Regions from separate parts of the Streptomyces hawaiiensis genome, predicted to be linked through region 3. Evidence: riboswitches for the same ligand, from Rfam matches in the RefSeq annotation. Region 3 holds a riboswitch; each other region holds the start of a gene.
The links. Region 3 has a riboswitch for cobalamin ahead of CEB94_RS12405 (SCO2321 family membrane protein). Riboswitches for the same ligand answer to the same signal wherever they lie in the genome.

Region 1: another riboswitch for cobalamin. It lies ahead of CEB94_RS27085 (ribonucleoside-diphosphate reductase subunit alpha); the one in region 3 lies ahead of CEB94_RS12405 (SCO2321 family membrane protein).
Region 2: another riboswitch for cobalamin. It lies ahead of CEB94_RS36990 (energy-coupling factor ABC transporter permease); the one in region 3 lies ahead of CEB94_RS12405 (SCO2321 family membrane protein).
Region 4: another riboswitch for cobalamin. It lies ahead of CEB94_RS32525 ((2Fe-2S) ferredoxin domain-containing protein); the one in region 3 lies ahead of CEB94_RS12405 (SCO2321 family membrane protein).

The regions. Positions count from the first base shown of each region.
Region 1 is NZ_CP021978.1:5,834,773-5,838,821, reverse strand. It holds gene CEB94_RS27095 (DUF3311 domain-containing protein) at 114-380, shown strand; gene mctP (monocarboxylate uptake permease MctP) at 377-2,005, shown strand; cobalamin riboswitch at 2,130-2,269, shown strand; gene CEB94_RS27085 (ribonucleoside-diphosphate reductase subunit alpha) at 2,394-4,049, shown strand, end outside.
Region 2 is NZ_CP021978.1:8,154,625-8,158,673, reverse strand. It holds gene CEB94_RS37000 (MDR family MFS transporter) at 1-640, shown strand, start outside; gene CEB94_RS36995 (serine/threonine-protein kinase) at 933-2,339, shown strand; cobalamin riboswitch at 2,469-2,653, shown strand; gene CEB94_RS36990 (energy-coupling factor ABC transporter permease) at 2,684-3,385, shown strand; gene CEB94_RS36985 (energy-coupling factor ABC transporter substrate-binding protein) at 3,382-3,750, shown strand; gene cbiQ (cobalt ECF transporter T component CbiQ) at 3,757-4,049, shown strand, end outside.
Region 3 is NZ_CP021978.1:2,682,840-2,686,888, forward strand. It holds gene CEB94_RS12390 (helix-turn-helix domain-containing protein) at 1-682, shown strand, start outside; gene CEB94_RS12395 (SAM-dependent methyltransferase) at 686-1,501, opposite strand; gene CEB94_RS12400 (phosphotransferase) at 1,536-2,216, opposite strand; cobalamin riboswitch at 2,499-2,676, shown strand; gene CEB94_RS12405 (SCO2321 family membrane protein) at 2,750-3,955, shown strand; gene CEB94_RS12410 (SCO2322 family protein) at 3,952-4,049, shown strand, end outside.
Region 4 is NZ_CP021978.1:7,087,028-7,091,076, forward strand. It holds gene CEB94_RS32520 (IucA/IucC family protein) at 53-1,591, shown strand; cobalamin riboswitch at 1,581-1,759, shown strand; gene CEB94_RS32525 ((2Fe-2S) ferredoxin domain-containing protein) at 1,806-2,177, shown strand; gene CEB94_RS32530 (universal stress protein) at 2,172-2,588, opposite strand; gene CEB94_RS32535 (APC family permease) at 2,591-4,049, opposite strand, start outside.

The sequences.
Region 1 (4,049 bases), 3.2 Mb from region 3:
AGGGCCCATTTCATTTGGGTACCGCATTGCGGACGAGGGGTTCCGCTATCGCCACGCCCTGACCTAGATTGCCTGCGCATTACAGGTGATCAGCAAGGGGACGGAGCCGCCTGATGTCGCAAGCCCCGGAAGTCAGCGGAGGGCCGGTGGTGACGCCCATGCGCGTCGTCATCGCCGTCTGCCTCATAGCGCCGTTCGTGGCCATGTTGTGGGTCGGCTCGTACGCCAAGACCGACCCGGCCTTCATCGGGATCCCGTTCTTCTACTGGTATCAGATGGCGTGGGTGCTCATCTCCACCGTCCTGACGATGATCGCCTACAAGCTGTGGCAGCGTGACCAGCGCGCCCGCTCGGCCGCGAAGGGCGGTGCGTCGCAGTGAAGGACGGCGTGAACGGCGTCGCACTGGGCGTCTTCATCTTCTTCTTCCTGGCCGTGACGGTCATGGGCTTCCTGGCCGCGCGCTGGCGCAAGGCCGACAACGAGCAGAGCCTGGACGAATGGGGCCTGGGCGGGCGCTCGTTCGGCACCTGGGTCACCTGGTTCCTGCTCGGCGGCGACCTGTACACCGCGTACACCTTCGTGGCCGTGCCGGCGGCGATCTACGCGGCGGGCGCGGCCGGCTTCTTCGCGGTGCCGTACACGATCCTGGTGTACCCGCTGATCTTCACCTTCCTCCCCCGCCTGTGGTCGGTCTCCCACAAGCACGGGTACGTCACGACGTCCGACTTCGTGCGCGGCCGCTTCGGCTCGAAGGGCCTGTCGCTGGCGGTGGCCGTGACCGGCATCCTGGCGACGATGCCGTACATCGCGCTCCAGCTGGTCGGCATCCAGGCCGTGCTGGACGTGATGGGCGTCGGCGGCGGCGAGGACACCAACTGGTTCATCAAGGACCTGCCGCTGCTGATCGCGTTCGGCGTGCTGGCGGCTTACACGTACTCGTCGGGTCTGCGGGCCCCCGCGCTCATCGCGTTCGTGAAGGACACGCTGATCTACATCGTCATCGCGGTGGCGATCATCTACATCCCGATCAAGCTGGGCGGCTTCGACGACATCTTCGCCAAGGCGAGCGAGGCGTACGGCCAGACCAACCCGGCGACGGGTGCGCCGCGCGGTGCGCTGGTACCGGCCGAGGCGGGGCAGTGGACGTACGCCACGCTGGCGTTGGGCTCCGCCCTGGCCCTCTTCATGTACCCGCACTCGATCACGGCGACGCTGTCCTCGAAGAGCCGTGAGGTGATCCGCCGCAACACCACGATCCTGCCGCTGTACTCGCTGATGCTGGGTCTGCTGGCGCTGCTCGGGTTCATGGCGATCGCGGCCGGGATCAAGGTGCAGAACGGGCAGCTGGCGATTCCGCAGCTGTTCGAGACGATGTTCCCGGACTGGTTCGCGGGCGTGGCGTTCGCGGCGATCGGCATCGGCGCGCTGGTGCCGGCGGCCATCATGTCCATCGCGGCCGCGAACCTCTTCACCCGCAACATCTACAAGGACTTCATCAAGCCGGACGCCACACCGGCGCAGGAGACCAAGGTCTCCAAGCTGGTCTCCCTGCTGGTGAAGGTCGGCGCCCTGGCCTTCGTCCTCACCATGGACAAGACGGTCGCCATCAACTTCCAGCTGCTGGGCGGCATCTGGATCCTGCAGACCTTCCCGGCCCTGGTCGGCGGCCTGTTCACCCGCTGGTTCCACCGCTGGGCCCTGCTCGCGGGCTGGGCGGTCGGCATGGTCTACGGCACGGCCGCCGCGTACGGCGTCGCCTCGCCCACGCAGAAGCATTTCGGCGGCTCCTCGAAGGAGATCCCGGGCATCGGCGAGATCGGCTACATCGGCCTCACGGCGTTCGTCCTGAACGTGGTGGTGACGGTGGTCCTGACCTTCGTCCTGAGGGCCCTGAAGGCCCCCGACGGCATCGACGAGACCAAGCCGGAGGACTACACGGCCGACGCGGGCGACCCGGGGGTCCAGGTGGAACTCCCGCCTGCCACCGCCGGTTCGGCGCACTGACTTCAGGGGCGCGGAGCCCGGCACACACCACCCGCAGCGGGCCGTCGTGATCACGTATCACGGCGGCCCGCCGCCGTTTCCGACACAACATCTGGGGGTGCCTTCCGAACCTGGCACAAGATGTATGCTCATGCTCGCTGTCGCCGCAGGGGAATCCGGTGTGAATCCGGAACTGTCCCGCAACGGTGTGCTTGCGCATGTCTGTTCCCCGAACCGCCATGCACAGGAGTCAGTCCGAGGACCTGCCGACAGCGCACCCGGCCACCCGGCCGGTGTGCCCTGACGTCCGGGCCTCGTGGAATGGGCCGGTGGACGCGACGCCGCGTGCGCTCGCGTGCTGCCCCCTGCCCTCGACGAGGCCCCCGTGCCGAGCGAGGGAGAGCCCCACGTGACCATCGCGCCAGCCGAACCGGTCTCAGCCACCGAAGAGCCCGACGCTCCCGGTACCGCGCTGCTGCGGACCCTGACCGAGCTGACCGCCGACCTCCCCGACGCCGACCCCGGCCGGGTCGCCGCCGCCGCCCTGCGCGGCAGGTCCTCGCGAGCCGACGAGGCGGAGTTGCGTGATCTGGCGACGGAGGCCGCGGCCGGTCTGATCTCCGAGGACCCCGCCTACTCCCGGCTGGCCGCGCGGCTGCTGACCGTCGGCATCCGCGAGGAGGCCGCCTCACAGGGTGTCACGTCCTTCACCGAGTCCGTCGCGGCCGGCCACCGCGAGGGCCTCATCGCCGACCGCACCGCCGAGTTCGTCCGGCTGCACGCGGCCCGGCTCGACGCCCTGATCGACACCGGCGCCGACGACCGCTTCGGCTACTTCGGCCTGCGCACGCTGCACAGCCGCTACCTGCTGCGCCACCCCCACACCCGCAAGGTCGTCGAGACGCCCCAGCACTTCCTGCTGCGGGTGGCGAGCGGCCTCGCCGAGGACGACACCACGCGCGCGCTGGACGAAGTCGCGGCTCTCTACGGCCTCATGAGCCGCCTCGACTACCTCCCCTCCTCCCCCACCCTCTTCAACTCGGGCACGCGGCACCCGCAGATGTCGTCCTGCTACCTCCTCGACTCCCCCAAGGACGAGCTGGACTCCATCTACGACCGCTACCACCAGGTGGCCCGGCTGTCGAAGCACGCCGGCGGCATCGGGATCGCGTACTCCCGCATCCGCGCCCGCGGTTCACTGATCCGCGGCACCAACGGGCACTCCAACGGCATCGTGCCGTTCCTGAAGACCCTCGACGCCTCGGTCGCCGCGGTGAACCAGGGCGGCCGCCGCAAGGGCGCGGCCGCGGTCTACCTGGAGACCTGGCACTCCGACCTCGAGGAGTTCCTGGAGCTGCGCGACAACACCGGTGAGGACGCCCGCCGCACGCACAACCTGAACCTCGCGCACTGGGTGCCGGACGAGTTCATGCGGCGCGTGAACGCCGACGCGCACTGGTCGCTGTTCTCCCCCTCGGACGTGCCGGAGCTGGTCGACCTGTGGGGCGAGGAGTTCGACGCCGCGTACCGGGCGGCCGAGGCGAAGGGCCTCGCGCGGAAGACCCTGTCCGCCCGTGAGCTGTACGGCCGCATGATGCGCACCCTCGCGCAGACCGGCAACGGCTGGATGACCTTCAAGGACGCCGCCAACCGCACCGCCAACCAGACGGCCGAGCCGGGCCACGTCGTCCACTCGTCCAATCTCTGCACGGAGATCCTGGAGGTCACCAGCGACGGGGAGACGGCGGTCTGCAACCTGGGGTCGGTCAACCTGGGGGCGTTCGTGCACCAGGGTGACATCGACTGGGAGCGGCTGGACGAGACCGTCCGCACGGCCGTGACGTTCCTCGACCGCGTCGTGGACATCAACTTCTACCCGACCGAGCAGGCGGGCCGCTCCAACGCCCGCTGGCGCCCGGTCGGTCTCGGCGTCATGGGTCTGCAGGACGTCTTCTTCAAGCTGCGCCTGCCCTTCGACTCACCCGAGGCCAGGGCGCTCTCCACCCGCATCGCCGAGCGCGTCATGCTCGCCGCGTACGAGGCCTCCGCCGGCCTGGCCGAGCGC
Region 2 (4,049 bases), 5.5 Mb from region 3:
CATCCCCGGCCGGATCCGCGTCCGGAAGCGGGGCGGGGCCCGCGTCCTGCTGCGCGACCGCCGCTTCCTCGCCCTGTGCTGTGCCTACGGCACCTATCTGCTCGCCTACAACCAGCTGTATCTGGCCCTGCCGGACGAGGTGCAGCGCGCGGCGGGCTCCCAGGCGCCGTTGTCCTGGCTCTTCGCGCTGTCCTCGGTGCTGGTGGTGTTCGCCCAGCTGCCGGTGACCCGCTGGGCGGGCGACCGGCTCGACCTGCGCCGCTCCATGACCGCGGGGTTGCTGCTGATCGCGTCCGGTTTCGCGGTGGTGGCCGCGGCCCGCCCGGCCGGCTGGACGGGCACCGCCGGGCTGCTGCCGGCCGCCGGCTTCGTGATCTTGCTCACCGTGGGGCAGATGCTGGTCGTGCCCGCCGCCCGCGCCTGGGTGCCCGACCTTGCCGAGGAGGGCCGGCTCGGGCTCTACATGGGTGCGCTGTCGTCCGTCTCCGGGCTGATCGTCCTGGCCGGCAGCGCCGCCACCGGCTTCCTGCTCGACCTGGGCCTGCCGGCGGCCGTACCGTGGCTGGTCCTCGCGGCCGTACCGGCTCTGGCGGTTGCTGTGGTGCCGCGCCGTGAGAAGGGGGCGGGTGCGGCGGCCTGAAACGGCGCCGGCGCCCTGCGGCAACCGGGCGCGCGGGACCTTCACTCCGGCGGGCGACTCCTTCGCTCCGGGATTTCCGAGTCCGCACCCTCTGAGGACACCGCTGCGGAGACCGGTGGTCACGTCGCGCCAGTATCCTGGGTCGGCTGCGGCACCCCCCACCAATCCCCGTGCAGAAGCGGGGAGTTCGGCCTGCGGCGACGACCTTCCCACGCAGGAGACGAGGACGAGTGCTGCTAGCGGGCCGCTACCGGCTGGATGTTGAGATCGGGCGCGGTGGAATGGGAGAGGTCTGGCGTGCGTACGACGAGACGCTCGCCAGAGCGGTGGCCCTCAAGCTGCTGCTCCCCAGGACACCGATGCCACGGCGGCCTCCCGGTTCCGTCTGGAGGCGCAGACCGCAGGGCGTCTCAACCACCCCAACGTGGTCGGTGTCCTGGACTTCGGCGAGTACGACAACCGGCTGTATCTGGTGATGGAGCTGGTCGAGGGCGACTCTCTCGCCGGGGTGCTGAACGGCTCCGGCGCGCTGCCCGCCGAGCACGTGGCCCGTCTGGCCGCGCAGGCCGCTGCGGGGCTGGCCGCCGCGCACGCGCAGGGCATCGTGCACCGGGACGTCAAACCCGCCAACCTGCTGCTGGACGCCCACGGCACGCTGAAGATCGGCGACTTCGGTATCGCGCGGTTCCTCGACGACCCCGGCGCCGCGCTCACCGCCACCGGCCAGATCGTGGGCACCGGCCTCTACCTCGCGCCCGAGCGGGCCCTTGGCCGGCAGGCGGGGCCCGCCTCCGACATGTACTCCCTGGGCTGCGTGCTCTACCAGCTCCTCAGCGGCCGCCCGCCGTTCCAGGCCGACACCGCCGTCGCCCTCCTCCACCAGCATCTCGACTCGACCCCCGTGCCGCCCCGCGAGCTCGGTGTCACCGGACTCCCGCCGGCGTTCGAGAACTACCTCCTCGGTCTGCTCGCCAAGCAGCCCGAGGACCGGCCCACCGCCCAGCAGGCCGCCGAGTGGTTCGCCGGGGGCGCCTGGCGGGGCCTGCCCGAGCCGCTGCCGGAGGCCTCACCGCCGCTGCGGCCGACGACCGCGTCCGCGGCGGCGCACGCCGCGCCCGGTCCGAGCGCGTCCGCCGAGACCAGTCACCCGACCACGTACGCGCTGCCAGCGACCACGGGGCACCGCACCGCCGCCCGGGCCGCCCAGGCGGGGCGTTCGGGTCGCCCCCGCGGGCGCGGCGGCCTCGGCAACCGGACGAGACTGGCCGCGACGGCCGCCGCCGCGGCGCTCTTCCTCGCCGCGATGCTCATCGGCATGCGCTGGTTCTCGCCCGACACGACCGCGGAGGGCACCGAACCCGACGCGTCCCCGACTGCGAGCAGCCCCGCCGCCACCCCGTCGGGCGACTCCGCCTCGTCTGTCTCCTCCGATCCGGAAGCCGCCCCGGCGGCCGGCCCGGCGACCGGCCCGGCGACCGGGCCGGGGGCAGCCGGGACGCCGACGACCGGCACCGTGGCCGATGTCACTCCGTCCGCGCCGGCCGCTTCCCCGACCCCTCCCGCGCCGGCGCCCGGCGCCGTGACTCCGACGGAGGAGGCGGGCAACGGCGGGCCGCGGCAGCCGAAGCCGGAGAAGCCGCGCCAGGCCGGGGAAGACCAGGAGAGCGACGACGGTGGAGACGACGGAGGCGACGACTGACGCGGGCTCCGAAGCCGCGCGGCGGGGCCCTGCCCGCAGCGTGTGGATCAGTGGGGGGATGCGCCGGTGTGCGAGCGGGCGCCCCCTCGCGCGCCCCTTGGGTGGCTTGTCACCGCCCTTACCCCGGCCTTATTGTCACCAGGCCTTGGTGAACGGGAAATCCGGTGTGATGCCGGTGCGGCCCTCGCCACTGTGAATCGGGAAGTCCGGCTCCAGCCCTCGCGGGCGGCCACTGGGTCCTTGTGACCCGGGAAGGCGGAGTCCGGGCGGTGGTACCCGTCAGCCAGGAGACCGGCCAAGGCGCGTCAACCATCCACGAGGTGCTGGAGAGGGTCTGCTGAGCCATGCACATAGCCGAGGGTTTCCTTCCTCCGGCGCACGCGGTCGCCTGGGGCGTCGCGTCGGCGCCGTTCGTCGTCCACGGGGTCCGGTCGCTCACCCGTGAAGTGCGCGAGCACCCCGAGAGCACGCTGCTCCTCGGTGCGTCCGGCGCCTTCACCTTCGTCCTGTCCGCCCTGAAACTGCCGTCTGTCACCGGCAGTTGCTCGCACCCCACCGGCACGGGCCTGGGAGCCATCCTGTTCCGGCCGCCCATCATGGCGGTGCTGGGCACGATCACCCTGCTCTTCCAGGCGCTGTTGCTCGCGCACGGCGGCCTGACCACGCTCGGCGCCAACGTCTTCTCGATGGCGATCGTCGGTCCCTGGGCCGGGTACGCCGTCTACGCACTGCTGCGGCGCTCCGGTGCGCCGCTGATGGTGGCCGTGTTCTGCGGCGCGTTCGTCGCCGACCTGTCCACCTACTGCGTCACCAGCGTGCAGCTGGCGCTCGCGTTCCCCGACCCGGGCAGCGGATTCCTGGGCGCGCTCGGCAAGTTCGGGTCCATCTTCGCCGTCACCCAGATTCCGCTCGCGGTGAGCGAGGGCCTGCTGACCGTGCTCGTGATGCGGCTGCTGGTGCAGTCCAGCAAGGGCGAACTGACCCGGCTGGGCGTGCTCCTCGCCAGGAAGCGGGCACGGACCGAGACCGAGACGGTGGCCCGATGAACAGGAACACGAAGATCAACCTGGTGCTGCTGCTGGCCGTGGCCGCGCTCGCCGTGCTGCCCCTGGCGCTCGGCCTCGGCGACCACAAGAAGGAGCCGTTCACGGGCGCCGACGCCGAGGCCGAGACGGCGATCACCGAGCTGAAGCCGGACTACGAGCCGTGGTTCTCGCCGCTGTACGAGCCGCCGTCCGGTGAGATCGAGTCGGCGCTGTTCGCCCTCCAAGCGGCCCTCGGCGCCGGAGTCCTGGCCTACTACTTCGGTCTGCGCCGGGGGCGGCGGCAGGGCGAGCAGCGGGCGCTGGAGCGGCAGGCCGGCAGCGCGCTCGCCGGTGCCGCCGGGAAGTCCACCGCGGAGCAGGACTGAGCCCGGGTGCTGCCGATCGACGCGGCGGCGCACAGCAGTCGCTGGCGCCGCCGCCATCCCGTGGACAAGGCCGTGCTCGGGCTCGGCCTCACCGTGCTCGCGATCTCCCTGCCGCCCTGGCCGGGGGCCGCCCTGGTGCTCCTGACGGCGCTGCTGGTGCTGCTGGGGCCGGCCGGTGTGCCCGGGCGGCGGCTGTGGCGGGCCTACCGGGTGCCGCTGGGCTTCTGTGTGACCGGCGCGGTCACGCTGCTCGTCCAGGTGGGCGGACCGGGGGGTTTCGTCTCCCTCGCGGGTGATGG
Region 3 (4,049 bases):
CGATCTGCTCACCCTCTACGGCGTCACCGACGAGGCCGAGCGCGCCACCCTGCTGGCGCTGGCCGAGCAGGCCAACACCCCCGCCTGGTGGAGGTACTACAGCGATGTCGTGCCCGCCTACAGGCAGACCTATCTCGGGGCCGAGCAGGCGGCCAGTCTCATCCGCTGCTTCCGGGTCCAGCGCGTCCCCGGCCTGCTGCAGAGCGCCGACTACGCCCGGGCCGACCTCCGGCTCGCCCACCCGGACGCCGGTGCGGCGGAGATCGACCGCCGGGTCGCGCTACGGATGACCCGCCAGCGGATCCTGCGCCGACAGCCGGCGACCCGGCTGTGGGCCGTGATCGACGAGGCGGCGCTGCGCCGCCCGGTCGGCGGTGTCGGTGTGATGCGGGACCAGCTCAGGCATCTCATCGAGATCTGCCGGCTCCCGCACGTCACGGTGCAGATCCTGCCGTTCCTCACCGGCGCCCACGCCGCGGAGGGCGGTCCGGTCACCATTCTGCGGCTGCCCGGCGGGCAGTTGCCCGACGTGGTCTACCTGGAGCAGCTCACCACCGCCCTCTACCCCGACCGGCCGGCCGACATCGAGTGCTACTGGGATGCCATGAACCGGCTGGTGGTCGAAGCCGAGTCGCCGGACGAGACTCCGACCATCCTGCACCGCATCCTCCAGGAGACCTGAGCGTCAGCGCTTGCGGGCGACGCCGCCGTACTGGTGGACCTCGGCGGGAAGGCCCAGGGCCGCCGCGTCGGGACGCCAGCGCGAGCAGGAGGCCACGCCCGGTTCGAGCAGCTCCAGACCGTCGAAGTAGCGCGCGATCTGCTCGGGGCTGCGCAGGATGTACGGGATCGAACCACCGTCGTTGTACTGCTCGATGGCCCTGACGTACTCCTCGCTGGTGTCGGTGGAGTCGTACTGCACGAGGTAGCTGCCGGGAGGCAGGGCGTCCACCAGCTGCCGCACGATCGAGCGGGCCTCGTCGTGGTCCTCGATGTGGCCCAGGATGCCCATCAGCATGAGGGCGACGGGCCGGTCGAAGTCGAGGGTCTTCCCGGCTTCCCGGACGATCGCGCCGGGCTCGCGCAGGTCGGCGTCGACGTAGTTGGTGACGCCTTCCGTCGTGCTGGTGAGCAGCGCGCGGGCGTGGGCCAGCACCAGCGGGTCGTTGTCGACGTAGACGATCCGGCTCTCCGGGGCCACCCGCTGGGCGATCTGGTGGGTGTTGTCCACGTTGGGCAGGCCGGTGCCGATGTCCAGGAACTGGCGGATGCCCTCTTCGGCGGCCAGGTGGCGCACGGCACGGGCGAGGAAGTAGCGGGCGGCGCGGGCGCCGGTCTCGATGCCGGGGAAGACCTCGCGGAACGCGTCACCGGCCACCCGGTCGACTTCGTAGTTGTCCTTCCCGCCCAGCCAGTAGTTCCAGATCCGGGCCGAGTGCGGCACCGAGGTGTCGATCTTGGGGAACGGCTCCTGCTCGGGGTTCTCCACCTGGTCGGTCATGGACGCTCCTGCGTGTGTGGTCGGGGGCCCCACGTTAGCCGCTCCACGCCCTGGAGAGGATCAACTCCTCTGCGCGGCCCAGGAGTTCGACCTCCACCTGGCTCATCGTCGGACTGGCGCCCCGGCGGCGCAGGGCCTCGGCCAGGGCCGGGCGCGTGAGAGGGGACGGACCGGCCAGGAGGGCGGTCAGCATGGCGCCGGCAGGCGCGGAGAGGCTGTCGCCGGCGACAGCGGCCTGCGCGAGGATCACCGCGGTCGCCGCCCAGTCCAGGCCCGGGTCGCCCTCCACCGCGTCGGACCAGTCGATGACACGGGGGCCGCCGGGGGTGAGGATCACGTTCTCCGGGTGCAGGTCCAGGTGGAGGATGCGGACGGAGGGGTCGGTGGAGCGCAGGGCGGGGACGGCGTGGAGGTCGCGCAGCAGCCGGGCGAGGATTGAGCCCGCCTCCGCCACGTCCAAGCTGCCCGCCAGGCAGGCCTGGAGCATGGTCGGGCCGGAGAGCCGCTCCATCACCAGGTCGGTGCGCGAACCGGTCGGGCGGACCCGGGGCGCCGGATAGCCGTGGGCACGCACATGTGCCATCACCGCCCCCTCGGCCGCAGCGTCACCCCCGCCGCCGCGCTCCCGGCGCAGCACCCACGCCTCGTCGATCACATACACATCGGCCCGTCGCCCGGAGCCGAGCAGCTTTCCCGGTGGTGGTGTGGTCGGCATGGGGCGAAGCTACCCCGCGGCCCCGGCGCCCAGCCGACGAGACGAAGCCCCTGCCGCCAGACACGGAGCGAGGCCCCTGCCCACCTGGCCGCGCCGGCTCGAACCGAAGCCGCCCCGCCGCCCGGCACCGGCCGACATGAAGCGAAGCCACCCCGCCGCCCGCCACTCAGGCCGACATGAAGCGAAGCCACCCCGCCGCCCAGGCCGACAGAAGCGAAGCCACCCCGGCACCTCCACCCACACGAAGCGAAGCCACCCCACCCAACCCGGCCCCTCGGCCGGTTTTCCGCGCCCAGGTACAGTAAGCGGGTCGTCATCACACCGTACGGGGGGAAGCCGGTGCAATTCCGGCGCTGACCCGCAACCGTGAACCGCCCGCCGCGGCGGTGAGCCGGATCGCTTCGTACGGTTTCGTGACCGGCTCACGTGCCCGGCAGCCCGCCGTGCACGGCACCGTCGAGGTATACGGAGCCGAGCCGCCCGGGGGTGCCCGTGCTGCCCGGCTCCCCCACAGGGAGAGGCACCCGCCGATCATGAACGTCCGCCGCAGCGCCGCGGTCCTTGCCGCCGTCGCCGTGATCGGCGCCGCCACCCCGGCCGCCGCCGACCCGTCCCCGTCGCCCTCCCAGGCGTTCCCCTCCGCCCTGTACGGCGACACGGACCCCAAGTTCGACGGCGTCTGGCGCCAGTCGCTCGCGCTGCTCGCGCAGGACACGGTGGGTGTGAAGCCGGCGGCGAAGTCCGTGCGGTGGCTGGTGCGCCAGCAGTGCCCGGACGGCGGCTTCGCCTCCTACCGCCCCGACCCCGCCGCCGCGTGCGACGCCAAGACGATGCTGGACACCAACGCCACGTCCGCCGCCGTGCAGGCCCTCACCGCGCTCGGCGGGCACGACGACACCACCGGCAAGGCCGTCGACTGGCTGAAGTCCGTACAGAACAAGGACGGCGGCTGGGGCTACTCGCCCGGCGGGGCCAGCGACACCAACTCGACGTCGATCGTCGTCGGCGCGCTCGCCGCCGCGGGCGAGAAGCCGGACGGGGTCGACAAGGACGGCAAGTCGCCCTACGACGCGCTGCTGAAGCTCGCCCTGCCCTGCGACGGGGACGGCGACGGCGCCTTCGCGTTCCAGCCGGACAAGAAGGGCGACCTCGCCGCCAACGCGGACGCCACGGCGGCCGGTGTGCTCGGCGCGCTGGGCAAGGGCATGGTCGTCAAGCCCGGCGAGAAGTCCGACGCGGCCTGCGCGAAGGCCGCAACGCCACAGCAGGCGGCGGCGAACGGCGCGAGCTACCTCACCTCAGCCCTCGCCGAGGACGACCACCACCTCATGTCCGCCCTGGCCGGTGCCGAGCCGCAGCCCGACTTCGGCAACACCGCCGACGCGGTCGTCGCGCTCGCCGCGCGGGGGGACACCGCGCAGGCGGAGAAGTCCGTGCGGTGGCTGGAGAAGAACTCCGCGTCCTGGGCCGCGCAGAGCGGTCCGGCCGCCTACGCCCAGCTGATCTTCGCCGCCCACGCGACGGGCACGAACCCGCGCGACTTCGGCGGCGCGGACCTCGTCAAGCAGCTCAACGCGACGGGCCCGGCCCCGCAGACGGCCGAGAAGACCAAGGCCTCGGACGAGAAGGAGGACTCCGGCGACTTCTTCGGGGTCTGGTGGTACGTCGGCGTCTGTCTCGTCGCCGGAATCGGCATCGGGTTCCTGTTCACCGGCCGCAAGAAGCAGCGGCAGCTGTGATCCGCCGGGCCGTTCTCCTCCTCCTGGCCTCGCTCCTGCTGTGCGCGGGCGCGGGCCAGGCCCAGGCCGCCGGTTACCGGTACTGGTCGTTCTG
Region 4 (4,049 bases), 4.4 Mb from region 3:
ACCGACATACTGATCATCTCCGCCCGGAACGCTGGAAGGACCGTAGGGACGAGTGGAACGCGTGGACCTCATGCCCCCGCCCGCCGACGACGACTCGGCCCACGGTGACGACACGGCCACCGGCCTCGCCGACGCGTACGCCGCCGTGCCCCTGCTGAACTGCCTGCTGCGAGAAGTGGCCCGGCCGGTCCGCCAGGAGGGCGGACACCGGATCTACCGTCTGCCCGGCGGCAACCGGCTGCTGCGGGTGCGCGGAACGCGCCGGCCCGCCGGACCGGAGGTCGAGGTCGACGGCGCCTGGCACCGCGTCGGTCACACCGAGCTGGTCAAGCTCGTCGCCGAGGAACTGCGCCGCCACACCGGGCTGTCCAACCACGAACTGCCCACCGAGATGCTCGACAGCCGGGACGCCGTGGCCGCCCTGCTCGCCGCCCGCGCCCGGGCCACCCCACCCGAGGACCTCTACCTGCGCTCCGAGCAGTCTCTCCTCACCGGCCACACCCACCACCCGGCCCCCAAGGCGCGCGGGGGCGGCCCCGCCGCCGGCTGGCTGCCGTACGCACCCGAGGCGTACGCCCGTTTCCCGATGGCCCTGCTCGGGCTGCGCGAGGACACCGTCGTCGAGGAGGGCGACACCCGCGCCCTCGACGCCCTCGGCACGGCCCCGCCCGGCTACCGCCTGCTCCCCGCCCACCCCTGGCAGCTGGACCTGGCCGCCCCGGAGCTCGCCGCCGCCTTCGCCGACGGCAGGCTGGTCCGGCTCGGCGCGACCGCCTTCGACACCTGGCCCACGGCCGCGATCCGCACGCTCTACACACCCGAGCACGACCTCTTCCTGAAGTTCAGCCTGGACGTGCGCATCACCAACGACATCCGCCGGCTGTGGCGCCACGACCTGCTCGCCCTGCCCCGGACCGACGCGGCCGTCCGCTCCGCATTCGAGACGTTCGACGGGCCCCCGGCGTGGCTGGCCGACCGCGGGTACCGCACCGCCGACTTCGCCTTCGAGGCCCTCGCCGTCCTCGTCCGCGACGGCTTCGGCGACCGCCTCCTGCCCGGCGCGACCCCGCTGCTCGCCGCCGGGCTCGTCGAGGGCTTCGACGGCCATCCGCTCGACCGCGCCGTCGACCCGGGGGCCTGGTGGGCGGCGTACCTGGCCCGGGTCGTGCCCCCGGTGCTGGCGGCGTTCGCCGAACACGGCGTCGTCATCGAGGCTCACCTGCAGAACACCCTGGTCGCCGTGGACGCCGACGGCCTGCCGGTGCAGGCCCTGTACCGGGACGCCGAGGGCGTGAAGCTGCTGCCGGAGGTGACGCGGCGGGCCGGCTGGGAGCGGCTCGTGTACTGCCTGGTCGTCAATCACCTCATGGAGATCGCCGGCGCCCTCACCGAACGGCACCCCGGGTTCGACCCCTGGCCCGCCGCCCGCCGCGAACTCGCCCGCCACGACCTGCCGGAGATCCCCGCCCTGCTCGCCTCACCCACACTGCCGGCCAAGACGAACCTGCTGCTGCGCTGGACGGGCGCGGACGGCGCCGCCGCCCACTACCTGCCGCTGCCCAACCCGCTCAGGGCCGGCCGCATGGAATGATGGCCGGCGAACAAGGCGACGGCGGAACGAGGAAGCCGGTGTGAATCCGGCGCGGTCCCGCCACTGTGATCGGCGAGCCGGTCCCGACAGGCCACTGCCCGCGCACGGGTGGGAAGGCCGGGAGCGGCATCGACCCGAGAGCCAGGAGACTCACGCGGTCGCCTCCTCGACGGACCACCGGGGCGGATCTCCCCGGAGAGAGGGAAGGTGCGGCATGTCCGCAACGCCGGCCGGAGGGCTTCCGTGCCGCATCGTCGTCTGCCGGGACTGCTGCTGCGGCAGCCCCAAGGTGACCGGCGTCGATCACGCCGCCCAGACCCAGCGTCTGCGCACGGCGGCACCGGTACGGGTCTCCGACTGCCTCGACGTCTGCGACCAGGCCAACGTCATCGTCGTCCAGCCGTCAGCGGAGGGCCGGGGCGCCGGAGGCCGGCCGGTGTGGCTCGGACTGGTCAACGACCCGGCCGCCACCGAGGACGTCGTCTCCTGGGTGCGGGAGGGCGGTCCCGGCATCGCCCCCCTGCCCGACATCCTCGGCCTGTACGTCTTCACACCGCTCGCGCGACGCCGCGCCGACGGCTCATGACGCGGCCGGCACGCACAGCACGGGCACGGTCGACAGATGCAGCAGCTTGTGCGGTGTCGAGCCCAGCAGTGCGCCCCGCACCGGGCTCTCGCCCCATGTGCCCACCACGATGACCCTGGCCTCGTGGCGGGCCGCGGCGTCGATCAGCGCCTGCGCGGGCCGCTCGTCGACGAGTTCCACCGACGTCCGCACACCGGCCTCGTCGGCCACCCGCAGCGCGTGACCGAGCGCGGTGTTGCCGGCCTCGCGGACGGCCTCGTGATGAGCGCCGTACTCCTCGCCCGTGACGCCGGGCGCGGCGACGCCGTAGACGATCACCAGGGGTTCGTCGTACGCGGTCGCCACCTCGATGGCGACGCGCAGTGCGCTCAGGGCGCCCGGGGACTCGTCGTAGCCGAGGACCACCGACATCTTCAGGACTCCTTGCCGTCGACGAGGTCCGGGTCGACCACGCTCGGGTGTTCCGACCAGAAGGCGGGCGCCATCAGCCGCCACACGACCATGAGGACGACGCCCGCGACGATGATCCCGATCCCGATGACGAGCGGCGGGCCGAGGCCGAACCACGAGACACCGCTGTAGGAGTTGTCGGGGTCGGACATGTCCGCCACGGATTCCACCAGCAACCACGCCAGCAGCCCCGCACCGATCAGCGGGCCGAGGCCGATCAGGAAGAAGTTGCGGACGCTGCGGGTCAGCTGGCGGCGGTAGTAGACCGCGCAGGCCAGGCCCGTGAGCGCGTAGTAGAAGGCGATCAGCAGGGACAGGGCGGTGAGGGAGTCGAAGAGGGCGTTCTCACTGACGTGGTAGAGGACGAGGTACCAGGCGATGGCGATGCCGGCGACCCACCAGGTGCTCACGTCGGGGGTGCGGAACCGCGGGTGGATGCGGCCGAAGTGCGCGGGCAGCGCGTGCCGGCGTGCCATGGACAGGCCCGTGCGCGACGCCGGGATGATCGTCGTCTGCGTGGAGGCGAGCGCGGACGTCGAGACCGCCAGCAGCACGACCCAGTCCCAGCCGCCCATGGCCTCCTCGGCGAGCAGGGCGAAGATGAACTCCTCCTCCGCCGCGTTCTCGGCGAGGTAGTCCGTTCCGGCGTAGCCCACGACCGCGAAGGCGACCGCGAGGTAGGTCACCAGCAGCAGCACCGTCGACCAGACGGCCGCCTTGCCGGGGGCGGTGGCCGAGTCCTCGACCTCCTCGGTGAGGTTGACCGCCGACTCCCACCCCCAGTAGATGAACACACCCAGCAGCAGCGACGCGGTCAGTGACGCTCCGCCGGCCCCGAACGGCTCGAGCCAGCCGAACTTCGGATCGATGGCGTCGAGGGTGCCGGTGTCGGCGTAGACGCGGTAGAGCGCCACCACGGCGAAGGCGAGCAGGCAGATGACCTGCGCCAGGATGAGGACGTTCTGCACCTTGGCCGACAGCTCGGTGCCGATCACGCAGACGGCCGTCATCACCAGGATGAGCAGCACCGTCAGGACCTGGCGCAGCACGTCGTCGTCGGCCCAGCTGTCCAGGCCGACGGCCAGCAGGAAGAACGTCACGGCGACGTCCGCGAGCGACCCGACGACCAGGACGCCCGTCATCGCGATGGCCCAGCCGCCCAGCCAGCCCGCCCAGGGCCCCATGGCCCGGGTGACCCAGGAGAACGTCGTGCCGCAGTCCTGGTCGACCTTGTTGAGGTAGTAGAAGGCCGACGCGATCAGCAGCATGGGCACGAACGACGCGAGCATCACCCCGGGGGCGTGGATGCCCACCAGCGCCACGATCGGGCCGATGACCGCCGCCACGGAGTACGCGGGGGAGGTCGCGTTGAGCCCGATGACCAGCGCGTCGACGAATCCGATCGCATTGGGCTTCAGGCTC